Regions from separate parts of the Pseudomonas sp. WOUb67 genome, predicted to be linked through region 2. Evidence: riboswitches for the same ligand, from Rfam matches in the RefSeq annotation. Region 2 holds a riboswitch; each other region holds the start of a gene.
The links. Region 2 has a riboswitch for cobalamin ahead of ABOC32_RS21990 (ABC transporter substrate-binding protein). Riboswitches for the same ligand answer to the same signal wherever they lie in the genome.

Region 1 (9,596 bases), 910 kb from region 2:
TGCCTTGCACCATGAGGGTGGTCATGCCGATTCCTTTTGATAATCCGCCAGGGCCTGGGCCAGGCGTTGTTCGTCCGCCGCACATTCGGGCAGCCCCAGGCGCACGGCCGCTGGGTGCTCGAACAAGCGCACCAGGATGCCGCGGCGGGCAAGAAAGTCATGAAGCTGCGCGGCCCGCCCGCTGCGCACGTACTGGAACAGATCACAGCCGCCGCTGGGTGCAAGGCCTGTGCTGGACAGCAATGTTGCCAAGCGCTGGCTGGCGGCAGCGCAACGTTCGATCTGCACGCGCTGGGCAGGCGTGTCGGCCAGGCTGGCCTGAGCCAGCACCCGGGTTGGCCCGTTGACCGTCCACGGGCCCAACAGCTCGGCCAGGCGCAGCAACAGGCTGCGCTCGGCGGCGACGAAGCCCAGGCGTACCCCGGCCAGGCCAAAGAACTTGCCGAACGAACGCAGCACGATCAGCCCCGGGCGCTCGGCGCAATCGACCACGCCCTGCGCCGGGGTGTTGTCCATGAACGCCTCATCGACCAACAGCCAGCCACCACGGGCGGCCAGGCGGGCGTGCCAGCCCAGCAGGCGCTCACGCGGCACCCGCCGACCGGTCGGGTTGTTGGGGTTGACCAGCACCAGCACGTCGAGGCTGTCGAGCGTCGCCTCGACTTGCGCCTCATCCAGCTCAACCAGTTGATGCCCCGCCCGTTGCCAGGCGTACGGGTGTTCGGCATAGCACGGCGTCAGCACCCCTACCCGGCCAGCCGCACGCAGCAGCGGCAGAGCCTGGATCGCCGCCTGGGAGCCCGCCACCGGCAGCAATTGGCGGGCGCCGTAATACGCACGGGCAGCCTCCTCCAGGCCGTCCTCGGTCTCTGGCAGGCGGGCCCAGGCATCCGTGGGGATCGACGGGATCGGGAATGGCCAGGGCGCGATGCCGCTGGACAGGTCGAGCCACTCCTCGCGAGGGATACCATAGTGCTGCATTGCACGCAGCAGGCGGCCACCGTGTTCAAGCATTGATGTAAGCCCCCAGGCAGATCAACATCAGCCACAGCCACACGCCGCGCTGCACCAGGCTCCAGCCACGCTCGATGGCATCGGCGTCAGCCATCGGCCCCTCACCCAGGCGTGGCCGCTCATGCAGTTCGCCGTGGTAAACCGCCGGGCCGCCCAGCTCTACTCCCAGCGCACCGGCACCGGCAGCCATCACTGGCCCGGCGTTGGGGCTGTCCCACAGCGGGCCTTGCTTGCGCCAGCAGGCCAGGGCCAGGCGGGTCTTGCCCAGCAGTGCGTAGGTCAGCGCCACCAGCCGTGCGGGAATGTAGTTGAGCACGTCATCAATGCGCGCCGCGCACCAGCCGAAGCGCTCGAAGCGCTCGTTGCGATACCCCCACATAGCGTCCAGGGTGTTGCTCAGGCGGTACAGCACCACACCCGGCGCACCGGCCACCACAAACCAGAACAACGCGGCGAACACCGCGTCACTGCCGTTTTCCAGCACCGACTCGGTGGCCGCCCGGGCCACGGCGGGCTCGTCCAGCTCACGGGTTTCGCGGCTGACCAGGTAGCCGACGCGCCGCCGCGCTTCTTCCAGGTCGCCCTGGCGCAGGGCGCTGGCCACCGGCAGCACATGTTCGCCCAGGCTGCGCAGGCCAAGGGCGCAGTACAGCGCCAGCACATCCACCAGCCAGCCAATGTAGGGCAGCCAGGACAGGATCAGCGCCACCAGGGTGAGCGGTACCACCGCCAGAAACCACGCACTCACGCCGTGGCTGCGCCAGCCGCGGCCACCTGCATTCAGGCGACGCTCCAGGTTACCGGCCATATTGCCGAAGGCCACCAGCGGGTGGCGCCGCTGCGGTTCGCCCAGCAAGGCATCCAGGGCCACCCCGGCCATGGTCAGCAAGGCCACGCTCATTGGCGCTCTCCCCATTGGTTTTCGTACAGCATGTCACTCAAGGGCCGTTCTTCGGCCCAGTGTTCCAGCACCAGCATGGGCGCCGGGTAAAATTCGGTCACCGGCCCCAGGCACAGCACCGCCACCGGCTTGGCCCCATCCGGCATGCCCAGCAGTGCCGCCAGCGCCAAGGGGTCGAACAGCGACACCCAGCCCATGCCCAGCCCTTCGCCACGGGCCGCCAGCCACAGGTTCTGGATGGCGCAGGCCAGCGAGGCCAGGTCCATCTCCGGCAAGGTGCGACGGCCGAAGATGTGCGGCTCGCGGTTGTCCATCAAGGCCGCTACCAGCAGCTCGGCACAGTCGTTGATGCCTTCTACCTTCAGTTTCATGAAGTCATCCGACCGCTCGCCCAATGCTTCGGCGGTGCGCAGCCGCTCCGCCTCCACCAGGGCCTGGATGCGGGTGCGCAGTTCACGCTGGGTGATGCGGATAAACCGCCAGGGCTGCATCAAACCGACGCTGGGCGCCTGGTGCGCGGCTGCCAGCAGGCGGCCAAGCAGCTCCGGCGCCACCTGGCCACCGGCGAAATGGCGCATGTCGCGGCGCTCGCCAATGGCCCGGTAGATCGCGGCGCGTTCGGCGTCGCTGTAAGCGTGTTCGCTCATGGTCGCAGCAGCGCCGCCGCCGCATCCGGGTTGGAGGGGAAGTAGAAGTGCACGTAGGAGGCCGTCAGCCGGCCCAGGCGATACACCGCTTCGTTGCCCCGCCCGCCGTTGGGGCTGAGGCCCCGGGCAATCGGTTCCAGCGGCGTGCTGGTCAGCGAGTGGTGATAGGTGTGACCGCGCAGGGTACCTTCCGGCAGCTCCACTGCCTGCAAGGCCAGGGCCGCCAGGCGCTTCTGCATGGTCGCCTCGCCCGGCAGCAAGCCGAGCAGTTCGGCACGCTCGCCGGCGACGTCAGTCAGGGCATCGAGCAGGTAGAGCATGCCGCCACACTCGGCCAGCAACGGCTTGCCCTGGGCATGATGGGCACGGATTGCCTCGCTCATCGGCGCATTGGCGGCCAGGGCGTGGTGATGCAGTTCGGGATAACCGCCCGGGAGGTACAGGCTGTCCACCACCGGCAGTTCGCGGTCATGCAGCGGCGAAAAGAATTCCAGCTGCGCACCCAGGTTACGCAGCAGTTCAAGGTTTGCGCCATAGGTGAAGGCGAACGCCTCGTCCCGCGCCACACCAATGCGCACGCCAGCCAGCGAGGCGGCACAGGCTTGCGGTTCGGGTTCGGCAAAAGTCACCGGCGGTGGCAAGGCTGCGTCACAGCTGGCGCCCAGCGCTTCGGCTGCGGCATCCAGGCGGGCATCCAGGTCGTTCAGCTCGCTGGCCTGCACCAGCCCCAGATGACGGCTGGGCAACTCGATGCCGCGCTCGCGGGACAAGCCGCCATACCAGCGCAGGCCTTCGGTCAGGCTGCCTTCCAGCAATTGTGCATGGCGCAGGCTACCCACCCGGTTGGCCAGCACGCCGGCGAACGGCAGGTCGGCCTGGTAACGCGCCAGGCCCAGGGCCAGGGCGCCGAAGGTCTGGGCCATGGCCGTGCCGTCGATCACCGCCAGCACCGGTACCCCGAAATGGCGCGCCAGGTCGGCGCTGGACGGGGTGCCATCGAACAGCCCCATCACGCCTTCGATCAAGATCAGGTCGGCCTCACCGGCCGCTTCCCACAGCAGGCGGCGGCTTTCGTCGGCACCGATCATCCACAAATCCAGCTGGTACACCGGCGCGCCGCTGGCCCGTTCGAGAATCATCGGGTCAAGGAAGTCGGGCCCACACTTGAACACCCGCACCTTGCGCCCGAGGTTGCGGTGCAGGCGGGCCAGGGCAGCAGTGACGGTGGTCTTGCCCTGGCCAGAGGCCGGTGCCGCGATCAACACGGCGGGGCAGTGGCGCGATTGACTCACAGTTCGACGCCCTTCTGTGCGCGGATACCGGCCTGGAAGGCGTGCTTGAGCATGCCCATCTCGGTCACGGTATCGGCCAGTTCGATCATTTCGGGCTTGGCAGCGCGGCCAGTGACGATCACGTGCTGCATGGGCGGGCGGGCCTGGATATCGGACAGTACCTGGTCGAGGTCGAGGTAGCCGTGCTTGAGGGCGATATTCAGCTCATCCAGCACCACGAACTGCACACTTGGGTCTTGCAGCAACTGGCGCGACACCGCCCAGGCGGCTTCGGCGGCAGCGATGTCGCGCTGGCGGTCCTGGGTTTCCCAGGTAAAGCCTTCGCCCATCACGTGGTAGCGCACCTGCTCGGGGAAGCGGCGGAAGAACAGCTCTTCGCCGGTGCTGTTGCGGCCCTTGATGAACTGCACCACACCGCACTGCATGCCATGGCCCAGGGCGCGCGCGAGCATGCCGAAGGCCGAGCTGCTCTTGCCCTTGCCATTGCCGGTCAGCACCAGCAGCAGGCCGCATTCGTTGGGGGAATTGGCGATGCGTTCGTCGATGACCGCCTTCTTGCGCTGCATGCGCGCCAAGTGGCGTTCGTCGCGTTCGGTGGGTTCGCTCATCAGGGTTCTCCGCAGGCTGGCACCATGGCAAGGCGTGGTGACAGGTAATAGGCAGGCAGACGGAGAACGCGCAGGGGCCATGGCAGGGGGCCACGGTGCACCGCGCATCACCCTCCGTGATGCCGTTGACAGTTCCAGGCCGGTCTCCGGGCTTGTGAGCGGGCTTTGGCCCTGGCCTGCGCGCCTTCCCGGATGCTGGCATCCAGTGGCCCTGCGCGGCCTTCTACTCACCTACCGTTGCGGGGGCAGCGCCGGAATCGCGCCATGCTGGCGCCCACCGGCTTCCCAGTTTCACCCTGCCCAGCCGGGGCTGGCAGGGCACCTGAAACACGCGCGAAGGTTAGAGGGTTGCACCCGGAGCGTCAATCGAAGCGGGTGTTGCAGCGACGTATGCTCTTGATCTGGCTCTTGATCTAGCTCTTGATCTAGCTCTTGATCTAGCTCTTGATCTTGATCTGGCTTTTGATCTTCGCGACTTCAGGAGGCCGAACGCAGGCCTTGCGGAGGGAGGTGACGGGCATGGATGCCCGTCAAGCGCTGGGCCCCAGGATGGGGCCTGCAGCGCGGTCCTCCCGGGAGCAAGGCCGGAGTGAGGGAACCCCGGAGCGCAGCGCAGGGGCCGGATGATCGGAGCGCAGCGTTTTTTGGTTACTTTTTGTCGCGTTTGACAAAAAGTGACTCGCTGTAAGAGCGAAAAGGTGAGTCAGTGTCACCATCGCAAATGGAGTTTTCGACTTATCAAAACCGACGCTTAAGCTTTTAGCTTTTAGCTTTTAGCTTTTGAGGTGTGGGCATTCACACCGAGCAGACATTCGTTCGCGCAGGTGGCGCATAGTCACCTTTCCGCCCTTACGGCGGGTCACTTTTTGTCAAACGCGACAAAAAGTAACCAAAAAACGCTGCGCTCCCATCATCCGGCCCCTACGCTGCGCTCCGGGGTCCCCTCGCTCCGGGCTTGCTCCCGGGAGGACCGCGCTGCAGGCCCCATCCTGGGGCCCAGCGCTTGACGGGCATCCATGCCCGTCACCTCCCTCCGCAAGCCCTGCGCTCGGCCTCCTGAAGTCGCAATCTGCGTCGCCTGAACTATCGCGCGTTTAAAAGCAAAAGCCGAAGCAAGAGCAAGAGCAAGAGCAAGCCGAGGGGAACCTGGCGAACGCCGACAGCCTCTCAATTGAAAAGGCCTTCGTTAAAGGACGCCGCACATGAAATGCCTGATGCCTTGGTTAATAGCAGCCAGCCTGGCAGGCTGCGGCGAAACAGCCCTGTTGAGCGTAAACGAGGGCAGCGGGCCCAACCCCAGCCTCCCCGCCCCCGTCACGACATTGATCCCCACCGTAAATATCGCCCCCGCAATCGGCTGGCCAAAAGGCAAGAAGCCCACCGCTGCGCCAGGCACCCAGGTCGCCCCCTTCGCCAGCGGCCTCGACCACCCACGCTGGCTCTACCTACTGCCCAACGGCGATGTGCTGGTAGCCGAGACCAACGCGCCACCCAAACCCGAAGATGGCAAAGGCATTCGCGGCTGGGCCATGGGCAAGGCAATGAAACGCGCCGGCGCGACCGTACCCAGTGCCAACCGCATTACCCTGCTGCGCGATGCCGACCACGATGGCGTGGCAGAAATCCACACCCCTTTCATCGAAGGGCTCAACTCCCCTTTCGGCATGACATTGGTGGGTAAAGACTTGTACGTGGCCGACACCGACAGGCTGCTGCGCTTTCACTATGAACCGGGCGCCATGCAGATTACCGACAAGGGGCAGCCGGTAACCGAGTTGCCCGGCGGCCCCCTGAACCATCACTGGACCAAGAACGTGATCGCAAGCCCCGACGGCAAGAAGCTCTACGTCACGGTTGGCTCGAACAGCAACGTCGGGGAAAACGGCATGGAAAAAGAGCAAGGCCGCGCCGCGATCTGGGAAGTGGACCCGGCAAGCGGCAAGCACCGGCTGTTCGCCACCGGCCTGCGCAACCCCAACGGACTCGCCTGGGAGCCGCACAGCAAGGCCTTGTGGACAGCAGTCAACGAACGTGACGAAATCGGCAGCGACCTGGTGCCGGATTACATCACCTCGGTGAAAGACCGCGGCTTCTATGGCTGGCCATACAGCTACTACGGGCAGCACGTAGACCAACGGGTACACCCGCAGGCCCCGCAGAAGGTCGCCCAGGCGCTGGCGCCCGACTACGCGGTGGGCCCACACACCGCATCCCTGGGGCTGGCATTCACCGAACCTGGCATGTTGCCGCCGCCTTTCGAACAGGGCGCATTGGTCGGCCAGCACGGGTCGTGGAACCGTAAACCACACAGTGGCTACAAAGTGTTGTTCGTACCCTTCGACCGTTCAGGCAAACCTGTGGGCCGCCCCATCGACCTGCTCACAGGGTTTCTCGATAGCGATGGCAAGGCAATGGGGCGACCGGTGGGAGTCATCAACGACGGGAAAGGCGGGATATTGGTGGCCGACGATGTCGGCAATGTCATCTGGCGGGTGAGCAAAGCACCTTGAGCCCGACGGCCTGTATCGGCCCCGCTGAACGGGGCCGCTGCTTCAGGCATTGAGAATCAGGGGTTCTGCGCCAGATGCCCTTGCGGAATCACGCGCTTGGCCTGCAGGTAGGCCTTGGCCCAGTAGCTGTTGGACAGATAGTCCAGGCGTACCGTGCCACCTGTGGAGGGCGCATGCACGAAGCGCCCTTCCCCTACGTAAATGCCGGCATGGCTGACCTGCGAACCACCACCGGTGGCAAAGAACACCAGGTCGCCGGATTGCAGCGCCTTGGCATCCACCGTCGGGGCGCGCATGACGATCATCTCGCGCGTGGAACGCGGCAAGCTGATGCCGGCCGCATCACGGTAGACGTATTTGATCAAACCACTGCAATCGAAGCCGGAGTCCGGGGTGTTGCCGCCCCAGCGATAAGGCGTACCCACCAGACCAATGGCACGGATCAGCACGTCATCGGCAATCGGCGAAGGGCTCGGTTGGCTATAGCTCACCTGCGGCTGAACCACAGGGGCCGGCGCAGGCGCGCGGCTGGAGCAGGCAGCAAGCAATGCCGCCAGGGAGAGAAATGCGAAGCGCGCCATCTTTATCATGGCCAGAACATCCTGTCTGAGACCGCTGCGCAGCAGCCGAAAAGAGTTGAGAATTTAGATTAGACGCTTTCTGTAAATGCGCACGGCGGCGAGCTTTTTTTCAAAAGCATCGCCGCCGCGGCAGGATATATCATTTTGCTATCAGTTGCGCGCGATGTTGGTCGGCGCCATGGCCAAGGCACGCTTGGCTTCGATGAAGGTCTTGCTCCAGTAGCGGTCACCGAGGCTGTCGATGCGCACACCACCGCTGCGGCGGCTGCTGGAGTGGATGAACTGGTTGTCACCCAGGTAGATGCCGGCATGGCTGACGCGGCCGCGGCCATTGGTGCTGAAGAACAGCAGGTCACCAGGCTTGAGCTTGTTGCGGGCCACTTTCGGGGCATCGACGTTGATCATTTCACGCGTGGAGCGCGGCAGGGTCATGCCCGCCTCTTCGCGGAACAGGTAGCCGATGAAACCACTGCAGTCGAAGCCGGACTTTTCCGAGGTACCACCGAAGCGGTAGCGGGTGCCGATCAAGGCCATGCCGCGCTCGAGAATGCTGTCCGCCAGAACGGGCAGCTGGTAAGGCTTGCTGTTGCTGGAGAAAGCCGCCAGGTCATCTTCAGTGGCCAGCTCTTCCGGTTCGCCGAATACCGACGAGGACGAGGCTTTGGCCTTGATTGCCGACTGTGCGGCAATCGGGGTGTGATCCTGCGGCTCTGAATGAGAAGCTGGGCCTTGGGCCGCGCAGCCAAAAAGCAGGGTCACGAGTGCGAGTGGCACGAGGGGTGCGAAGCGCTTTAGCATGGGCACGACCGTGTCTGTAATCCTTTAGAGGGGGAAACTATGCCCTCTATCATGGCCATTTGCAAATTTTATCGAAAAAGATGTGACTTTTTTGTTTTGCCGCTCTGGCCCAGCGTTTTCAGGGGGTTACCAGCCCAGGGTTTCCTTGAGGAAAGGGATGGTGAGCTTGCGTTGTGCCTGCAGCGAGGCCTGGTCGAGGCGTTCGAGCAGGTCGAACAGCGCACTCATGCTGCGCGCACCGCGGGTAAGGATGAAGTGGCCGACTTCGTCGGTAAGGTGCAGGCCGCGGCGCGAAGCACGCAATTGCAGGGCACGCAGCTTGTCTTCGTCGGACAGGCCCCGCATCTGGAACACCAGGGCCAGGGTCAGGCGCGACTTCAGGTCCGGCAGCTTGATCGGCAGCTCCCGTGGCGATGCCGAAGCGGCCAGCAGCAGGCGCCGGCCGCTGTCGCGCAGGCGGTTGAACAGGTGGAACATGGCCTCTTCCCAGTCTGCCTTGCCTGCAATCACATGCAGGTCGTCGATGCAGACCAGTTCGTACTGGGCCAGGTAGTCGAGCACCTCTACGCCACGGTCGAGCAGTTGCGCCAACGGCAGGTAGACGGCGGGCTCGCCACGTTGCTGGAAACGGTGGGTGGCGGCCTGCAGCAGGTGGCTACGGCCAACACCCTGCTTGCCCCACAGGTAGATAAGGCTCTCGGTCCAGCCGGCGTCGGCTTCGCATAGCCGCTCGACGTAACCCAATGCCGCAGCATTGGCGCCCGGATAGTAGTTGATGAAGGTGGCGTCATCGCGAAGGCGCACACCCAGGGGCAACTGGATCGGTGGTTTCATGCTCGCGGGCGGTCAGCAGGACCGCAGGGGGCCTTTGGTGAACAATCTGCAAAGTCTATACCCGCAACGCGGGGCGCACAATCACGGCAATGGATAGCGCAAGCAAAATCAACAAGTTGCGCTGTTTAACGGCTGACATCAGACCCTGTGGGAGCGGGTTCACCCGCGAACACCGGCTCTGCCGGTGCCATACACCGTGTTGGTTTTTTCGCGGGTGAACCCGCTCCCACAGGGAAAGCGAATGCCCCCACCTCACAGATCCGGGTCAATTTCCCCGGCATACATGTCCGACTCTTTGTACAAGTCATGCATATGCCGCAGGAGCACCATGATCACCGCCGCCACCGGCAGGGCCAGGAGCACCCCGGTGAAGCCGAACAGCTCACCACCGGCAAGGATGGCAAAGATCAC
Region 2 (9,596 bases):
AAACACCAGGGCCGTGGCGATGTCTCGGCATTCCTGTTCAAGCGCGGGCTGTTCCTGGTAGTGCTGGAATTCACCCTGGTCAACTTCGCCTGGACCTTCCAACTGCCCCCCAGCGTGATCTACCTGCAAGTCATCTGGGCCATCGGCGTCAGCATGATCGCCCTGTCGCTGCTGGTATGGCTGCCACGTGCCGCCCTGCTCGCCTTGGGCGCAGTCATCATTGCCGGCCACAACCTGCTCGACGGCCTGCACTTTGGCGTGGAGTCCGCCCTGCACGTGCCATGGGCCATCCTGCACGACCGTGGCTGGCTTGAGTTCTCCGAAAACCTGCGCCTGCGCACCTCCTACCCGGTGTTGCCATGGATCGGGGTCATCGCCCTGGGCTATGGCCTGGGCCCCTGGTTTGCCCGTGGCAGCACGGCCGACCAACGCCAGCAGCGCTTGCTGCTGGCTGGGCTGATCGCCTTGCTGGGGTTTGTCGTGTTGCGCTTGTTCAACGGCTACGGCGAGGCGCCGTGGAGCGGTTACCCAACCCTCACCCAAACCGTGATGAGTTTCTTCAACATCACCAAATACCCGCCGTCACTGCTGTTCCTGGCGCTCACCCTGGGCTGCGGCCTGCTGTTGCTGCGCGCCTTCGAGCGCGCCGGCCAGGCCCGCTGGATCAGCGCACTGGCGGTGTTTGGCGCAGCACCGATGTTCTTCTACCTGTTGCACCTGTACGTGCTGAAGCTGCTGTATCTGGCCAGCGTGGCGCTGTTCGGCCTCAACCATGGCGACTACTTCGGCTTCGACGGCATCGCGGCGGTGTGGCTGGGCGCTGCCTTGCTGGCGGTCTCGCTGTACCTGCCGGTGCGCGGGTTCGCTCGCCTGAAAGCACGCCGCCGCGACATCACCTGGCTGAAGTACTTCTGAAAAGCGTTTTCACCCGGCGGCGCGATGGTCTACCATGCGGGCCGCCGGTTTCCACCACGGAATTAATAGGGAATCCCAGGCCCGTCAATACGGGCCAAACGGAACTGCCCCCGCAACTGTAGGTGCCGAGCCTGCTCCATCGATGCCACTGGGCCACACGCCCGGGAAGGCCGGAGCCGGGCCATGACGCACCAGTCAGGAGACCTGCCGGCCTACATTTACCAACCGGCGGGGTGTCCGGGATTGGCCATCAGTGTTGCCCCTGCCATCGGCGGGGGCTCGGCGATGCCTGTCCGTGCGTTCCTCACCCGAACTGTCCGATAGGAGATCGCCCAGCATGCTGCCCCGTTTCGCCACCCTGCTCGCCGGCCTTGGCCTCACTGGCCTGGCCCAGGCTGCCGCCACCCACTACCCGCTGACGGTCGAGAACTGCGGCAAACCGCAAACCTTCGCCCAGGCGCCGCAGCGCGCCGTCACCATCGGCCAGGCCGGCACCGAGATGCTCTACGCACTCGGGCTGGGCGACAAGCTGGCGGGTACCTCGCTGTGGTTCAACAACGTGTTGCCCGAGTACCAGGCGCAGAACGCCAAGGTGCCGCGCCTGGCCGACAATGACCCCAGTTTCGAGGCCGTGGTCGGCAAGCGCCCGCAACTGGTGACCGTGCAGTTCGAATGGATGGTCGGCGCCCAGGGCGTGGTGGGCACCCGCGAGCAGTTCGATGAACTGAAGATACCCACCTACCTGCTGCCGTCGGACTGCGAAGGCAAGGACAACCTGGTCGGCGCCGACGGTACCCGCCTGCAGGCGTTCCAGGTCAGCAGCATCTACAAGAGCGTCAGCCAGCTGGCCGAGATTTTCGATGTGCAGGACCGTGGCACTGCGCTGAACGCCGAGCTGAAAGGCCGCCTGGACAGCGCCAAGGCACAACTGGCCGGCAAGGACCTGTCCGCCACCTCGGCACTGTTCTGGTTCTCCAGCGCCGACCTCGACATCGACCCTTACGTGGCGGGCCGCCAGGGTGTCGCTGACTTCATGCTGCGCACCCTGGGCGTGCGCAATGTGGTCGAGTCCACCGAGGAGTGGCCTACTGTTGGCTGGGAAACCCTGGCCAAAGCCAACCCTACCTGGCTGATCATCGCCCGCATGGACCGCCGCCGCTTCCCCGCCGACGACTACCAGAAAAAGCTGGACTTCCTGCGTAACGACCCGGTAACCCGCAACATGGACGCGGTGAAGCACAACCGCATCATCGTCCTCGACGCCGACGCCATGCAGGCCGGCATTCGCCTGTTCCGCGGCCTGCAAACCTTGTCGGCAGCCTTCGCCAGCGGTAAAGCGGCCCAGTGATGATTCGCCTGTTACCCTGCATCGCTGTCGCCCTGGCGGCACTGTTGGCCGCCTTGCTGGCCGGCACTGCAATCGGTGAGACCAACCTGTCTCCCAGCGTGGTCGGCCAGGTGCTGGCCAACCACCTGTGGCAGGCCGGCTACCCGGTTGACCCGATCGACGCCGGCATCGTCTGGAACTACCGCCTGACCCGCACACTGGTCGCGGCAGCCTGCGGTGCCGGCCTGGCCACCTGTGGTGTGGTTCTCCAGGCGCTGCTGCGCAACCCGCTGGCCGAACCGTACCTGCTGGGCTTGTCGGCCGGCGCTTCGACCGGTGCAGTGCTGGTCGGCCTGCTGGGCCTGGGTAGCCTGGCGCTGAGCATGTCCGGGGGCGCTTTCATCGGTGCGTTGGCAGCGTTCGCCCTGGTGCTGCTACTGGCCCGCGCGGCCGGCCCAGGCAGCAACAACGCGCAGGTGATCCTCGCCGGCATCGCCGGCTCGCAACTGTTTAACGCCCTCACCGCCTTTCTCATCACCAAGTCGGCCACCGCCGAACAGGCACGCGGCATTCTGTTCTGGCTGTTGGGCAATCTCAGCGGCGTGCGTTGGCCTTCCGTGTGGCTGGCCGTACCGGTGGCGCTGTTCGGCCTGGTGGTGTGCCTGTTGCACCGCCGCGCGCTGGATGCCTTCACCTTCGGCGCCGATTCGGCTGCATCGCTGGGCATCCCGGTGCGGCGCACCCAGTTACTGCTGATCAGTTGCACGGCACTGGTCACGGCCGTGATGGTGTCCATCGTCGGCGCCATCGGCTTTGTCGGGCTGGTAATTCCGCATGCCTTGCGGCTGCTGCTCGGCCCCGGGCACAGCCGCCTGTTGCCCGCCAGCGCACTGGGCGGTGCACTGTTCCTGATTGCTGCCGACATTCTTTCGCGCACCTTGATCACGGGCCAGGTGATCCCCGTGGGCGTGGTCACCGCACTGATCGGTGCACCCGTCTTCGCGCTGATTCTGGTCAGCCGCCGAGGGCACTCATGACAGTCATGACCGCTGTACAGCTTGCACCGCTGAGTTGCCAGGGCCTGGGGCTGGAACTGGCCGGCAATACCGTGCTGCGCGATATCGAGCTTAGCGTTGTGGCGGGTGAGACCTTGGGCATCGTCGGCCCCAATGGCTCCGGCAAGTCCTCACTGCTCAAGTTGCTCGCGGGGCTGCGCAAGCCGGCCAGCGGCAGCGTGCAACTGCTGGGCGAACCGCTGGCACAGCTGCCCCGGCGCCGTGTTGCCCAGGCCTTGGCGCTGGTTGAGCAACAGGCCGATACCCTCGATGCAATCAGTGTGTTCGATGCCGTTGCCTTGGGCCGTACACCGTGGCTGTCAGCACTGGCACCGTTCTCTCGGGAGGACCGTGCCATCGTCGAGCAGGCCCTGGCGGACCTAGACGCCCTGCACCTGCGCACACGCCTGTGGGGTTCGCTGTCGGGTGGCGAGCGCCAGCGCGTGCACATCGCCCGCGCCCTGGCGCAACGGCCACAGGTACTGTTGCTGGACGAGCCGACCAACCACCTGGACATTCAGCACCAGCTCAGCCTGCTGCAGCAGGTTCAAGCCCTGCCGGTAACCACGCTGGTGGCCCTGCACGACCTCAACCAGGCACTCACCTGCGACCGCGTCGCGGTGCTCGACAAGGGCCGCCTGGTTGCCCTTGGCAAACCCTTTGAAGTCCTCACGCCCGAGCGCCTGCTGTGCACCTTCGGCGTGCAGGCCCGCTACCTCACCGACCCCTTCGATGGCGCGCGCATCCTGCGTTTTCGCGCCCCCTGAACCAGGAAGTTCTACCGATGCTGTTGCGCCCTGTCGCCCTGCTGCTTGCCACCGCCCTACTTGCCCCCGCCGCACTGGCTGAAGTGCATGAAGTGAAAATGCTCAACCGCGGCAGCGAAGGCGCGATGGTGTACGAGCCGGACCACCTGCGCATTGCCCCCGGCGACACCGTGCGCTTTCTGCCCACCCAGAGCGGGCACAATGCGGCCAGCGTGCCCGGCCTGCTGCCCCCCGGCGCCGAACCCTTCAAGAGCAAGTTGAACCAGCCGTTCGAGCACACCTTCAGCGTGTCGGGCGTCTACGGCATCCAGTGCATTCCGCACCTGGCGATGGGCATGGTGATGGTGATCCAGGTGGGCGATGCGCCGGCTGCCGAATTACCCGCCAGCTTGCCTGCACGGGCGCAAGCCCGCCTCGCGGCCCAGTTGCACAAGCTCGAGGCCGCACGATGAGCCGGCTCATGTTGGCACTGCCGCTGCTGGGGTTGTCGCCCTTTGCCCTGGCCGACTCCGCGCAGTCGCAAAGCAACGGTTTTGTCGAAGACAGCAGCTGGAGCATCCTCAACCGCAGCGTATTCGACCAGCGCGACTACAAGCACGGTGGGCGCAACAGTGCCGGGCGCAATGCCTATAAACCGCGCAGCGAACGCAATGGCAAGGCTGAGGAATGGGCCTACGGCTTGATGGGGACATTCCAGTCCGGCTTCACCCAGGGCCTGATCGGCGTCGGCGTCGATGCCCATGCCTACCTGGGCGTGCAACTGGACAGTGGTGGCGGGCGCGTGGGCAAAGCCCGCCTGCTGGGGGTGGATAACGACGGGCACCCGAAAAACGAATACAGCCGTGGGGGCGCGGCGCTGAAGTTACGGGTGTCCAATACCGTGCTGTCCTACGGCGAGCAACGGGTCAAAACCCCGGTGTTCAGCTCTTCCGACAGCCGCCTGCTGCCCGAGACCGCCACCGGGTTCTTTTTCACCAGCAGCGAATTCGACACGCTCAAGCTGGTGGCCGGGCACTTCAACGAAAACGCCGACCGCAATGCCTCCAGCCACGACCAAGGCTTTGCGGTGAACTACTCCAATGGCAAACAGGGCAACAGTTTCGACCTGGCCGGCGTGGTCTGGAACCCTGGGGCAGCGTTCAGCGGCAGCCTGTACACCTCCCGCTACGAGGACAGCTGGAACCAGCACTACCTGGGCAGCACCCTCACCCACGCCCTGGATGACCGCCGCAGCGTCAGCCTGGACTTGAACCTTTACCGCACCACAGACACCGGCAAGGCGCTGTCCGGGCGCATCGACAACACCACCTGGAGCCTGGTCTCGCGCTACAACCAGGGGCCGCACGGTTTCAGCCTGGGCTGGCAGCAGGTAGACGGTAACACTCCCTTCGACTACGTGACGCGAGGGGCCATCTTCATTGCCAACGCCGTGCAGATGTCGGACTTCAACGCACCGAACGAAAAGTCCTGGCAGGCACGCTATGACCTGAACATGGGGGCCTATGGCGTACCGGGGCTGAACCTGACGGCGCTGTACGTGCGGGGGTTCGATATCGACGGCACGCATGTCGACCCCAACGGCGGGTATGCGTACCTGGGGTATGGCAAGGGTGGCAAGCATTGGGAGCGCGACCTGGAGGCGCGGTATGTGGTGCAGAGCGGCAAGGCCAAGGGGACGACGTTCTCGGTGAGGCATAACGTGCACCGGGGGAACACGGCGCAGGCTGAGCTGGACGGGGACCAGATACGCTTGGCGGTGGAGTGGCCGTTGTCGGGGGGGTTCTGATAGACCGGGTTGCCTGGGTTGGGGCTGCTTTGCAGCCCTATCGCGACGCAAGGCCGCTCCTACAGGGACCGCGCAGTCCAGGCTTTTCGCGATCCCTGTAGGAGCGGCCTTGTGTCGCGATAGGGCCGCAAAGCGGCCCCAAGCTAGATCAGGCAACCGAGCTACCCGCAGGCAACAACCCCCACTCGGCCCGCTCCTGCTCATTCATTGCAATCAGCACCTCGGCAAACGCCCGTTCCAGCTCCGAACTGACATTGCCAAACACCTTGTAATTGGTCAGCAGATACCGCTTCACCACCCTCGGCCACCGGCGTTCCTTGTGCGCCGCATTGATGATGCCCTTGGCGTCATGGTAGGTCGCCCCCCGCCACAGTTCTATCAGCCTTTTTTCAAAATCCGCAAAGGTCCACAGGTCGATGCGGTCTTCAAATTCGTCCAGCAGTTTGAGTTTGTACAGGGCCATGTATGGCATCGTGAGTCTCCCTCGGGTGCAGTGAGCAAGCCGTCACAGGGGAAGGTAAGCAAGCCGGGCCGGTTTTGAAATGAACGCGTCGATCACGCCAAAAGCGCCGTTGTAGGCGCTTTCCCACAGGTCAGGGCAATCGCACGTGCATGTGCGTGGTCTGCCAGACCGGGTCTTGCTCCACATCCACCACCGCAAACCCTTGCCGCTCCCAGAACGCAATCGCACCCGGCAGAAACGGATGCGTATGCAGGTACAGGCAGTCGATACCCGCCAGCTCCGCCCGCTCGCGCAACGCACCGAACAACGCGGCAGCCAGGCCATGCCGGCGGTAGGCCGGCAGCACGAACAGGCGCACCACTTCGACCACTCGCTCGCCGTGATAATCAAGCTGGGGAAAACGGTGGTCATAGGGCACGTAGCCGATCACCGCGACCAGCCGCCCGTCATCACGCGCCTCAAGAAAGCACCCCGCGCCGTCCAGGTAGGTGTCGGCAAAATGCGCAAGGTCGTGCGGCAATGGCGCCTGCGCAAGCATCGGGAACAGCTCGCGGCGAGCGCTATCGACAAACGCCACGACTTCGGCAATGGCGGCGCGGGCCACAGGTTGCAGGGTGCAGTTCGGCATGGGGTTGCTGGCAGTGGTTGGAGGGCACGGTTCTACCTCAGCGCGCCGTTCAAGGCAAATCACAAAGCTCGTCGTGGCCAGGCGGACACCGGTATAATCGGCAGCCTTCACTGCCCGACCAGGCCACGCCATGCCTCGCTTCCAGAAGTTGCTGTTGCCCCTGCTGCTGACTGCCGCCCTCACCGCCTGCGACCAGAAGCCCTCCCGCGAAGATCAGATCCTCGCCCAGCTGCCGCTGCAGGATGCCTACACCCACAACATCGAGCGCATGGCCACGCTGCTCGGCCGCACTCACCCGCAGCTGTCGCAAGCCACCATCGAGGATGTACTGCGCAAGTACCTGACCGTCGAAGACCAACGCCAGGACCTGTTCCGGTTGTACAGCGAGAAGAACTTCAGCGACGCCGAGTTCGCCACCATCGTTGCAGCCACCCAGGACCCGGCCAAGGCCAGAGCCCTGGAAGACACCGAAGCGGGCAAGCGCCTGAGCGAAAAACTCACCAATCTGATGCGCGAGACCGCCCGCGACGTCAAGGTGCAAGCGCTGGTCGAACGGCGCATGCAGCAGGTGGAAGACGAGCTGAACGCGCTGGACAAGGCGGGTTCCTGAACGCGGCGCCCCACATCACCTAGCGCGAAAGGTCGGCGCTACTTTCAGTCACTCGAGGTCAGGATTGCCACACGCCAAGCACGGATTGCGCCTGGATCTACGCACACTCATTCTGGTGCTCTGCGCCCTCACCGCCCTGGTCATGCTGTGCGCCAGCTACTTCGCCAGCTACCGGGTACAGCGCCAACTGCTGATCGACCACGCCCTGGAAGCCAACCGGGTGTACGCGATGAAGCTGGCCAGCATCACCGAAACCTTCATCGGCAACGCCCAGCAGCAGCTGGCATTCAGCGCCGGTGTTCAAGGCCGGCAGCTAGGCGATGCGGCTGCATTGCAGGTGGAGACCGACCGGGTACTGGGCCAGAGCATGGCCTTCAACTCCACCTTCGTGATCGATGCCAACGGCGTGCTGCTGGCAGTATCCCCCGCCCCGCTACGGCACCTGGTGGGCAGCCACGTACAGTCGCCGGGCGCTCAGGAAGCACTGCACGAACGTCGCCCATTGGTTTCCACGCCCTACCTTTCGGCAGCCGACAACCTGGTGGTGGCGCTGTCGCAACCCGTTTTCGACAGCAACGGTCGCTACATGGGGTATGTCGGTGGCAGCCTGTACCTGCGTGAACGCAACATCCTCAACAGCCTGCTGGGCGAGCATTTCTACAAGGACGGTTCGTACCTGTACGTGGTCGACCGCAACCGCCGCTTGCTGTACCACCCCAATAGCGAACGGGTCGGCACAGTGGTGGAGGGCAATGCCCTGATCGACCAGTTGGCGACACTGGACAGCGGTACCCGGCAACTGACCAACAGCCAGGGTGTGGAAATGCTCGCCGGGTTCGCTACCGTACCCAGCGCAGGCTGGGGCGTGGTAGCGCAGCAACCGCTGACGCAGACGGTGACGCCGCTGAACCACCTGATCCTCAACGTAGTGGGCACTTCTGCGCCCTTCGCGCTGGTGGGTTGCCTGCTGCTGTGGTGGCTGGCCATGACCATCGCCCGGCCGCTGTGGCAGCTGGCTGCCGGTGCCCGAGCGATGGACCGGGCTGGCACCGCCGAGCGCTTGCATCGCGTGCGGGCCTGGTACTTCGAGGCAGCCGAACTCAAGCGCGCTTTGTTGATCGGGCTGAACCTGCTGCAAGAGCGCATCGGCCGGCTCAACCGTGACGCCCAGACCGATCCGCTGACCGGCCTGGGCAACCGCCGCAGCCTGGAGTTCAGCCTGTCGTTGCTGCAAGCCGAAGGCCGGACCTTTGCGGCCATCGTGCTGGACATCGACCACTTCAAACGGGTCAATGACAACCATGGGCACGAGGTTGGCGACCAGGTGCTGCGCCGCCTGGCAGAGCTGATGCGCCGCTGCTGCCGCGAGGGCGACCTGCTGTGCCGCACCGGCGGCGAGGAATTCCTGATGCTGCTGCCGGGGGCCAGCCTGGACGTGGCCGCCGTGGTGGCCGAGCGGCTGCGGGTCACGGTGCAGGATACGCCCGTGCAGCCGGTGGGCGCGGTGACGGTTTCGCTGGGGGTGGCACGCTGGGATGGCGAGGCTGGCAGCGGGCCCGTGGAAGCGTTGAGCGAGGCGGACCGGGCGCTTTACCAGGCCAAGCAGGGAGGGCGCAATCGGGTGGTGGTTGCCTGAACCTCTTGTTTCACCTGTGCCGGCCTTTTCGCGGGTAAACCCGCTCCCACAGGGGTATTCACAGGGTCTGAAGCCTGTGGTGTACCTGTGGGAGCGGGTTTACCCGCGAAGAGGCCGGCACAGGCGAAGATAAAACCTGAGGTTGTAACAATCTTTGTCATAAAACTGTCGTGTTCCGGTCATAGGATTGACCCCAACCTGACATTTTCATTTCATGGATGAGCGTCTCATGCGTCGTGTGGTTTTCAATCAGAAAGGTGGCGTCGGCAAGTCGAGCATCGCCTGCAACCTCGCCGCTGCCAGTGCCGCCGAGGGTTACCGGACCTTGCTGGTCGACCTCGACCCGCAGGCCAATGCCACCTATTACCTGACCGGCCTGGTCAACGACGCCATTCCTGCCGGCATCGCC
Region 3 (9,596 bases), 1.1 Mb from region 2:
CATCGCGACACAAGGCCGCTCCTACAGGGGACCGCGTTTTTTCAAGGCAACGCGGTCCCCTGTAGGAGCGGCCTTGTGTCGCGAAAGGGGCGCAAAGCGCCCCCAGAAATCTCAGATCAGCCCCAGACTCAAAATGCACATAAAGCATCATTAAGCATCGATATTATTTTTAGATTTCATAATTAGCATAGAACCACAAAGCCTTTCACAACCCCACCCCACAGCGGCTAAGGTCACTCCAGACCGACCCCATTCCTGGCGGAGGCCGTCCACTTCGACCACGCCAGGAGCCTTGCGCGCATGCACCTCTCTCTCCCACAACCCAGTTTCATCTTCGCCTACGGGCCAGGTGACGCACGGCTGTCCCCATTCCATTTGCAACACAACCCACAGGTATTCCGATGAGCAAACGACAGATCCGCCTGGGCGCCATGATCCATGGCGTCGGCCACGGCTGGGGCGAATGGCGCCACCCGCAAGCGCTGGCCGATGCCAGTGTCAATTTCGGCTTCTACAAACAGCAGGCCAAGCTGGCCGAGGCGGCAAAGTTCGACTTCGCCTTCATCGCCGACAGCCTGCACATCCACGCCCGCTCCAGTCCGCACTACCTCAACCGTTTCGAGCCGTTGACCATCCTTTCGGCGCTGGCGGCGGTCACCGAACACATCGGCCTGGTGGCCACGGTCACGGTCAGCTACACCGAACCGTTCCAGGTAGCACGCCAATTCGCCTCGCTGGACCTGATCAGCGGCGGGCGCGCAGGCTGGAACGTGGTGACCTCCTGGCTTTCCGGCACCGCTGACAACTTCGGCAAGGCTGAACACCCGCCGCATGCCGTGCGTTACCGCATTGCCCGTGAGCACGTGGATGTGGTCAAAGGGCTTTGGGATTCGTGGGAAGACGACGCCTTTACCCGCAACAAGCAAAGCGGGCAGTTCTTCGACCCGGCCAAACTGCACACCCTCGGCCACCAGGGTGAGTACTTCAAGGTAAAGGGCCCCCTTAACATCCAGCGTTCGCCGCAGGGTCAGCCGCTGATCTTCCAGGCAGGCGTGTCCGAGGACGGCCGCAACTTTGCTGCGCAGAACGCCGACGCCATCTTTGTCAGCCCGGAATCGTTCGACGACGCCCACGCCTATTACCAGGACCTCAAGCAGCGTGCCGCGCGCCATGGCCGCGACCCCGACGCACTGTTCATCCTGCCCGGCATCCGCCCCATCGTCGGCCGCAACGCCGAGGAGGTCGAGCAGCGCTACCAGCAGGCCGTCGACCTGGTGAGCATCGAGGATGCCCTGGTAGCCCTGGGTCGCCCCTTCAACGACTACGACTTCAGCCAGCATGACCTGGATGCGCCCTTCCCCGATCTCGGTACCCTGGGCAACGACAGCCACAAGGGCACCTCGGACCAGCTCAAGCAACTGGCCCGTGAAGAGGGCCTGAGCCTGCGTGAACTGGCACTGCGCTTCTCGCGCCCACGCAGGGACTTCGTCGGCACCCCGGAGCAGGTTGCCGATGCCTTGCAACACTGGTTCGAAAACGGTGCTGCCGACGGTTTCATCATCAACTCATTGCTACCGGACGGCCTGCAGTACTTCACCGAGCACGTGGTGCCGCTGCTGCAAGCCCGTGGCCTGGTGCGCAGTGAGTACACCGGTAAAACCCTGCGCGACAATTTCGGCCTCAGCGTGCCAGAAAACCGCAACACCCTGCGCCGCAACCAGGCAGCGGTTGCCTGAGCCCACCCAGACAAGGAGTTTGTTTCATGAGCCTCGAATTCATCGGCCTCATCGGCCCGCAGGAAAGCAGCGAATCCCAGGCGCCTCGTGGCCCGCTGGTTGATCTGGAGTTCATCAAGGCCTTCTCTCAGGCCCAGGAATATGGCGGCTTCGACAAGGCATTGCTGGCAGTCAACACCAGTGCGCCAGACTCGATGATCCTGGCCAGCTACGTGGCAGCGCTTACCCAGCGGATCGGCCTGCTGGTCGCCCACCGCCCGGGCTTCCAGGCGCCAACGTTCGCTGCCCGCCAGTTCGCCACCCTTGACCAACTGAGCCGGGGCCGGGCCTCGATCAACGTCATCACCGGCGGCGACAGCGGCGACCTGCAGCGCGATGGCGACTTCCTCGACAAGGATGCCCGCTATGCCCGCACCGATGAATACCTGCAGGTGCTGCGCAACACCTGGACCCGCCAGGAGCCTTTCGATCACCAGGGCACTCACTACCGGGTAGAAGACAACCTGACCTTGGTCAAACCGGTGCAGCATTTGCCCATCTACTTCTCCGGTGCGTCAGACGCCGCAGTCGAAGTGGCCGCCAAGCACGCCGACGTCTACATGATGTGGGGCGAGCCGCTGGAGCAGGTACGCGAGCGCATCGCCAAGGTGCGCAAGGCTGCCGCCCGCTACGGGCGCGAGAAGCACATCCGCTTCAGCCTGTCGTTGCGGCCGATCCTGGGCGGCACCGAGGCCGAAGCCTGGGCCCGCGCCGAGCGTATTCTGGCCGATGCCCAGGAACGTATCGGCATCCGCCAGGGCAACCGCCGCGAGAAAAACTTCGGCAAGAGCAACGCCGGCTCCGAACGCCTGGTGCAGCTGGCCAGCCAGCGCAAGGTGCATGACACCCGGCTGTGGACCGAGATTGCGGCGCTGGGTGGCGGTGCAGGTAACTCCACCTCGTTGGTGGGGACTGCGGACCAAGTCGCCGAGGCGGCGCTGGCGTACTACGAACTGGGGGTTACTACCTTCCTGTTCCGTGGGTTCGACCAGTTGCGTGATGCGGTGGAGTATGGGCAGGACCTGATACCTCGCATTCGAGCGCTGGTTGAACAGCATGAGGCTGGACGCAGCACCCGCACAGCCTAGATCTCTGCTCGCTGCGCCGGCCTCTTCGCGGGTAAACCCGCTCCCACAGGTTCTCGCCAGACCTGAAGGCAGTGATATCCCTGTGGGAGCGGGTTTACCCGCGAAGAGGCCGGCACAGGCAAAACACTTTCCCACACCCCTCACGCCAGCCTTATCAGGGCCTGGCGCCTATTCGCCTGCGTGCTCCACCGTATTCCGAGGACATGATGTCTAGAACACCGCTTTTCGCCCTGCCCCTTGCCTGCCTGCTCACCCCGCTGGCCGACGCCGCGCCAACCACCGAAGAACAACGCCTGGACACCGTCACGGTGATCTCCACCGGCCTGCGAGGCAACCAGCGCACCGTCGCCGACAGCCCGGCGCCAATCGACGTGATCAGCAGCGAGCAGCTATTGCGTAGCGGCCGCGCCGAGCTGTCCGAGGCCATTTCCAAACTGCTGCCCTCGTTCAACTTCGGCACCAACATCGCCGGCTTCCAGTCCGGCGTGCGGCCGCTGAGCAACCGCAGCCTGGGCCCGGCCTACACCCTGGTGCTGGTCAATGGCAAACGCCGCCACAACAGCGCTGTGCCGGCCAGCGGCTCGACCGACAACAGCGGTGCCAACGCCGTGGATATCGACATGATCCCGGTCAGTGCGGTGTCGCACATCGAAGTCCTGAAAGACAGCGCCGCCGCCCAGTACGGCTCGGATGCAGTGGCCGGGGTGATCAACATCATCCTCAAGAGCACCAGCAGTGGTGGCCATTACGAAAGCAGCTACGGCCAGCTGTACAGCGGCCAGGGCGAAACCATCAAGCTGGCCGGCGACCAGGGCTTCAGCCTGGGTGACGGCGGTTTCCTGCACCTGTCTGGGGAGGCACGCAAGCGCGGCACCGCCAACTGGATCGACAAGGCTGCCCCCGGTTACCGCGCCTACTTCGAAGACGACCGCCAGGCCGCCTGGGACCACCGGGCGGTGAAAAACGGCGACCCCGATCTGCGTGCCTTCAACCTCGGTTACAACGCCGAACTGCCCATCAGCGACGACCTGAAACTGTACTCGTTCGCCACCTATGCCGAGCGCAAGCTCGAGGCCTTCAACAACTACCGCCTGCCCAACAGCAACGCCTCGATCCCCGAGTTGTTCCCAGACGGCTACTTCCCGCTCAACAACATCAAGGACACCGACTACCAATGGCTGCTCGGCGCCCGAGGCGCCGCCGGTGCCTGGGACTGGGACCTGTCCACCACCTGCGGGCGCAACAAGAACCAGCAGTCCAGCGACCTGACCATCAACCCCACCTACGGCCCGGCCTCGCCAACCTCGTTCGATGACCTGGCAACCTTGCAGTTCGACCAGTGGGTAAACAACCTGGACATCACCCGCGCCTTCGACGGCCTGTTCGGCCTGGCGGTACCCACCCGCGTTTCGGCGGGCCTGGAGCACCGCTGGGAGCGCTTCCAGACCTTCGCCGGCGACCCCATCGCCTACAGCGTCGGGCCCTACACCTACCCGGCCACCTTGGCCGACGGGCGCCCCAACCCGCTGTACGCGCTGGCCAACGGTCAGACCGCCGTGGGCGCCCAGGCTGCGCTGACCATCCGCCCGGAAGACGAGGCCGATGTGAAGCGCAACAACTATGCCGCCTACCTCGACCTCGGCCTGGACCTGACCCCGCGCTGGTACCTGGGCGCCGCCGCGCGGGTCGAGCACTACGACGACGACTCGGGCAATACCGCCAGCTTCAAGCTCAATTCACGCTACGAATTGAGCGAAACCGTGGCGGTACGCGGCACCCTGGGCAGCGGTTTCCGCGCACCGTCGCTGACCCAGAGCGGCTACACGGTCAGCGACAACCGCACCGCGCTGGACGCCGACGGCAATGTGGTGCCGGCCTTGCGCCGCACTGTCGCGCCCGGCAGTGCCGCCGCGCTGGCATTCGGCGGCGACAAGCTCGACCCGGAGAAATCGCGCAACGCCGGCCTTGGCCTGACCTGGCAACCGGCGCGCCGCACCAGCGTTACCCTGGACACCTACCTGATCGACATCGACGACCGCATCCTGCTGACCGAAAACCTCTACGACCGGCAGAACGGAGCCGGTGCCATTGGCGACATCCTCGAATCGCTGGGCCTGGCGCGCACCACCTGGATCAACTATTACACCAACGCCTTCGATACCCGCACCCGCGGCCTCGACCTGGTGGGTGACCACACCAGCGAGTTCGGTGCCTGGGGCGATGTGCGCTGGACCTTGGGCTTCAACTGGAACAAGACCACCGTGCGCGGCACCCGGGGTACGCCCGCAGCGCTGGCCGCTGCCGGTATCGACGTGGTCGGCCATGGCCGCGAAGGCGACCTGGTGGCAGCCTCACCGAAAACCAAATGGGTGCTGGGCAGCCAGTGGTTGCTGGGCAACTTCACCGGTACCTTGCAGACCACCCGCTACGGCAAAGTCGAGACCTGGCAGCAGAACCAGGCCCAGGACCGCACCTTCGGCGCCAAGTGGATCACCGACCTGGACCTGTCCTACCTGCTGTTCGACAGCCTGACCGTCAGTGTGGGCGGCACCAACATCTTCAATGTGCGGCCCGACAAGAACGGCGTGTACAACGCCAACGGCAACCAGGCGGCGTACGGCAACCCGCCGTTCCACCCGGGTGGCGGCTATTGGTACACCAAGCTTGCCTATGACTTCTGAAGCAGCTGCACGCCTGTCCCTGGCTTGGCGCACACCTCTGTGGGAGCGGGTTCACCCGCGAAGAATCCAACCCGGTGCATGGCACCGGCAAAGCCGGTGTTCGCGGGTAAACCCGCTCCCACAGGTGTGCGTTGCGCCCTCGGTACTTGGCAATTGACGCAAAGCCCGCCCCATGGTCTCCTTATGCCTCACGTTCAGGTGCCCCCACAGGGGGTGAAACGGGAAACCGGTGCGTCCCAGGCCCTCCAGCAGGGCCGGACAAGACCGGTGCTGCCCCCGCAACGGTAAGCGAGTGAAGTGTCTGTACCACTGTGCCTTGTAGTCCGGCATGGGAAGGTGACGCTTTGCAGGAGCCCTGCTCCTCCTCGCAAGCCCGGAGACCGGCCTGGCGTTCATGAACACCCCGCGGTGGGCGGGCGCTGTTGCATTCCCCTGGGCGGTCACGCATCAGGGATGCCGCGCTTGCCCGTTGCCCACAAAAAGCAGAGGAACGCGTCATGCCCGTCACCAGCACCAAGCAACACAGCCTTGCCACACCCGTCACCCTCAGCCAGCGCGTCGTCGTCGCCGTCGGCGCCAGCCTGCTGGGCCTGTGCCTGGTGTACTTCGCCGGTTTCTCGCACATCGAGGCCGTGCACAACGCCGCCCACGACACCCGCCACAGCGCCGCCTTCCCCTGCCACTGAGTACGCCTGATGATCACGCGCATTGCCCGTACCGCGGGCTTCAGCGGGCTGCTTGCGGCCCTGCTGCTGACCCTGCTGCAAAGCTTCTGGGTCGCCCCGCTGATTCTTGAGGCGGAAACCTACGAATCCTCGGCCCCGGCCGCACAGCACGAACATGGTGGAGAAGTGGCCGCCCATGAGCACAGCGCCGAAGCCTGGTCGCCGGAAGACGGCTGGCAGCGGGTGCTGTCCACCACCGGGGGCAACCTGGTGGTCGCAGTCGGCTTCGCCCTGATTCTCGCCGCCCTGTACAGCCTGCGCGAACCGCAGCGTGCCGGCACCGGTGCGCTGTGGGGCCTGGCCGGGTTCGCTGTGTTCTGCCTGGCCCCGACGTTGGGGCTGCCACCGGAGCTGCCCGGCACTGCTGCTGCCGACCTGGGGCAACGCCAGGCTTGGTGGATTGGCACGGCCAGCGCCACCGCTCTTGGCCTGGCCTTGCTGGTGTTCGCCCGCCACTGGCTGCTGAAGGCGCTGGGCGCCGTGTTGCTGGTAATCCCCCATGTGATCGGCGCTCCACAGCCCGAAGTACATGAAAGCCTGGCCCCCGAAGCACTGGAGACCCAGTTCAAGATGGCCTCCTGGCTGACCAACGCTGCTTTCTGGGTGGCCTTGGGCCTGCTCAGTGCGTGGCTGTTCCGCCGCTCCAGCAAGGCCTGATGCCAGCGTTCTACGCCGGCATCGGCTGCCGCCGGGGTTGCCCGGCGGATACCCTGCATACCCTGCTGCTCCAAGCCCTGGCTAGCCAGGGCCTGGCGCTTGCCGACCTGCGCGGCATTGCCAGTATCAGCCTCAAGGCCGACGAAGCCGGCTTGCAGCAACTGGCCGAACGCCTTGGCTTGCCCTTGGTGCTGTACCATGGCGCACAACTGCAAGCCTTTGAGCCGCTGCTAAGCCACCGCTCTGCCACAGCCCATGCCCACAGTGGCTGCTGGGGTGTGGCCGAAAGCACGGCGCTGGCCCTGGCCAGCCAGCGGCCCGGCAGCACAGCCCGGTTGCTGCTGACCCGCCAAGTACTGGGCCCGGCGACCCTCGCCCTGGCCTGCTGAACAATTCGCTCCTCTTTCCCGCAAGGACTTTCCATGACGGTGTACTTCATCGGGGCCGGCCCCGGCGACCCGGAACTGATCACGGTCAAGGGCCAACGGCTGATCCGCCAGTGCCCGGTGATCATCTATGCCGGCTCACTGGTGCCTGCTGCCGTGCTCGAAGGCCACCAGGCCGAGACCGTGATCAACAGTGCCGAACTGCACCTGGAACAGATCATCGCCGCCATGCGCAGTGCGCACGAACAAGGCCAGGACGTGGCCCGGGTACATAGCGGCGACCCCAGCCTGTACGGCGCCATCGGTGAGCAGATCCGCCATCTGCAGGCGCTGGGCATCGATTACCAGATCATCCCCGGGGTCACCGCCACGGCGGCCAGCGCTGCCCTGCTCGGCTGCGAGCTGACCCTGCCACAGGTGGCGCAGACGGTGATCCTCACCCGCTATGGCGACAGTTCGCCAATGCCGCCCGGCGAGCAGCTGGGCGACCTGGCGCGCCATGGCAGCACCTTGGCGATTCACCTGGGGGTCAAGCACCTGTCGCGGATCGTCGAAGAACTGCTGCCGCACTACGGTGCGCACTGCCCGGTGGCGGTGGTACATCGTGCCACCTGGCCAGACCAGGACTGGGTGCGCGGCACCCTTGGCGATATCGTCGAAAGGGTTGCCGCCAAGGATTTTCGCCGCACGGCGCTGATCCTGGTGGGCCACGTGCTCGGGGATACGCCATTCGCCGAGTCGGCCTTGTACCGTGCCGGGCACGCCCATCTGTATCGCCCTGGCGACTGAGCATTGCCAGCATTGCCACGGGCGTAGCAGACTCCGGGTTCCCGCCTGCGAACAGGAGTCACACCCATGCTGGAATTACGCCCCAACTGCGAGTGCTGCGATACCGACCTGCCGGGCGACAGCCCCGATGCGCTGATCTGCTCCTTCGAATGTACCTTCTGCCGCGCCTGCGCCGACACCCGCTTCCAGGGCCGCTGCCCGAACTGTAGCGGCCAGCTGGTGGCCCGCCCGACGCGGGTGGGCCAGGCGCTGATGAATAACCCCGCGGCCACCCAGCGCGTGAACAAAGCACACGTTGCTTGCGCCTGACGCCACACCTCAAACCAGGCATTGCCGCTTAGATAGGGTGATGTCTTTCCCATTGCTTGTAGGAATTTTCAACAACAAGCGCGCGGACTATCAACACTTCTATACTCGGCATTACCAAACCTCGGGATTGGTCGTATCTTGCAGCGCTTCCGATTAACCCACTTGCAGACGTATTCCTGAGTGTTCCAGGAAGCGGACCACATCTCGACAGGAGTTTTCCACATGACAACCGTGCTGATCGTCGACGACCACCCCATTGTTCGGCTGTCCTTGCGCCTACTACTGGAGCGTGAACGTTTTCATGTCGTGGGTGAGGTGGGTAATGGCAGCGAAGTGGCGCAGGTAGCCCGCGACCTGCGCCCGGACGTGGTCGTGCTCGACATCGGCCTACCCGGCCTGGACGGCATGGAAGTGATCAAGCGCCTGCAGTGCCTGGAACCTGTGCCCAAGATCATGGTGCTGACCGGCCAGGCCACCGACCTGTACGTGCGGCGCTGCCTGGATGCCGGCATCGGCGCTTTCGTCACCAAGGAAGAGGACCACGAAGCACTGCTGTTTGCCCTCAAGGCCCTGGTCAAGGGCTATTCGACCTTCCCGCAAATGTCGGTCAACAGCAACTCGCTGGAGAGCGAACCGGTGCGCCTGGCCAGCCTGTCGAACCGTGAAATGGAAGTGCTGCGGCGCCTGGCGCGCGGCGAAAACAACAAGAATATCGGTACCTGCATGAACCTGAGTGCCAAGACCATCAGCACCTACCGGGGCCGTATCATGGAAAAGCTCAAGACCGAATCGCTGGTTGAAATGGTCGACCTGGCCAAACGCAATAGCGTCTACTGAGCGTCCGCCCGCCATGAAGCGCCTGCTGGCGTGCATGCTCCTGGCCATCGGCCTGACCAGCCCCACCGTGCTGCTGGCCAGTAGCGAACCTCGCCAGCTGCTGGCGCGCTCGGTCAGCGCCGCAGCCCCGTTGCAACTGTCCAGCGAAGATCGGGATTGGCTGCGGCAACGCCAATACCTGGTGCTGGGCAGCTCGCGACCCGACTATCCGCCGTTCGAAATCAACGCCAGCCAGCAGGACTATGAGGGGATTAGCGCAGACTATGCCGGCATCATCGCCGAGCAGCTGGGCGTAAACGTCGAAGTGCGGCGCTTCGATAATCGCCACGAGGCCATCGCTGCTTTGCGT

Region 1: another riboswitch for cobalamin. It lies ahead of cobO (cob(I)yrinic acid a,c-diamide adenosyltransferase); the one in region 2 lies ahead of ABOC32_RS21990 (ABC transporter substrate-binding protein).
Region 3: another riboswitch for cobalamin. It lies ahead of ABOC32_RS17180 (CbtB domain-containing protein); the one in region 2 lies ahead of ABOC32_RS21990 (ABC transporter substrate-binding protein).

The regions. Positions count from the first base shown of each region.
Region 1 covers NZ_CP170112.1:5,865,335-5,874,930, forward strand. Annotated here, with positions in the region: gene ABOC32_RS25895 (cobyric acid synthase) at 1-25, opposite strand, end outside; gene cobD (threonine-phosphate decarboxylase CobD) at 22-1,014, opposite strand; gene cbiB (adenosylcobinamide-phosphate synthase CbiB) at 1,007-1,915, opposite strand; gene bluB (5,6-dimethylbenzimidazole synthase) at 1,912-2,562, opposite strand; gene ABOC32_RS25915 (cobyrinate a,c-diamide synthase) at 2,559-3,854, opposite strand; gene cobO (cob(I)yrinic acid a,c-diamide adenosyltransferase) at 3,851-4,462, opposite strand; cobalamin riboswitch at 4,583-4,803, opposite strand; gene ABOC32_RS25925 (PQQ-dependent sugar dehydrogenase) at 5,665-6,972, shown strand; gene ABOC32_RS25930 (C40 family peptidase) at 7,029-7,562, opposite strand; gene ABOC32_RS25935 (NlpC/P60 family protein) at 7,704-8,351, opposite strand; gene hda (DnaA regulatory inactivator Hda) at 8,478-9,185, opposite strand; gene ABOC32_RS25945 (AI-2E family transporter) at 9,438-9,596, opposite strand, start outside.
Region 2 covers NZ_CP170112.1:4,953,727-4,963,322, forward strand. Annotated here, with positions in the region: gene ABOC32_RS21985 (DUF1624 domain-containing protein) at 1-915, shown strand, start outside; cobalamin riboswitch at 944-1,141, shown strand; gene ABOC32_RS21990 (ABC transporter substrate-binding protein) at 1,253-2,263, shown strand; gene ABOC32_RS21995 (FecCD family ABC transporter permease) at 2,263-3,279, shown strand; gene ABOC32_RS22000 (ABC transporter ATP-binding protein) at 3,276-4,064, shown strand; gene ABOC32_RS22005 (pseudoazurin) at 4,082-4,516, shown strand; gene ABOC32_RS22010 (OprD family porin) at 4,513-5,850, shown strand; gene ABOC32_RS22015 (hypothetical protein) at 5,999-6,322, opposite strand; gene ABOC32_RS22020 (GNAT family N-acetyltransferase) at 6,444-6,941, opposite strand; gene ABOC32_RS22025 (hypothetical protein) at 7,072-7,551, shown strand; gene ABOC32_RS22030 (sensor domain-containing diguanylate cyclase) at 7,616-9,187, shown strand; gene ABOC32_RS22035 (ParA family protein) at 9,417-9,596, shown strand, end outside.
Region 3 covers NZ_CP170112.1:3,812,013-3,821,608, reverse strand. Annotated here, with positions in the region: gene ABOC32_RS17195 (LLM class flavin-dependent oxidoreductase) at 402-1,736, shown strand; gene ABOC32_RS17190 (LLM class flavin-dependent oxidoreductase) at 1,763-2,863, shown strand; gene ABOC32_RS17185 (TonB-dependent receptor plug domain-containing protein) at 3,070-5,544, shown strand; cobalamin riboswitch at 5,724-5,947, shown strand; gene ABOC32_RS17180 (CbtB domain-containing protein) at 6,042-6,230, shown strand; gene ABOC32_RS17175 (CbtA family protein) at 6,240-6,926, shown strand; gene ABOC32_RS17170 (cobalamin biosynthesis protein) at 6,926-7,315, shown strand; gene cobM (precorrin-4 C(11)-methyltransferase) at 7,349-8,101, shown strand; gene ABOC32_RS17160 (DUF1272 domain-containing protein) at 8,168-8,410, shown strand; gene ABOC32_RS17155 (response regulator transcription factor) at 8,633-9,247, shown strand; gene ABOC32_RS17150 (transporter substrate-binding domain-containing protein) at 9,261-9,596, shown strand, end outside.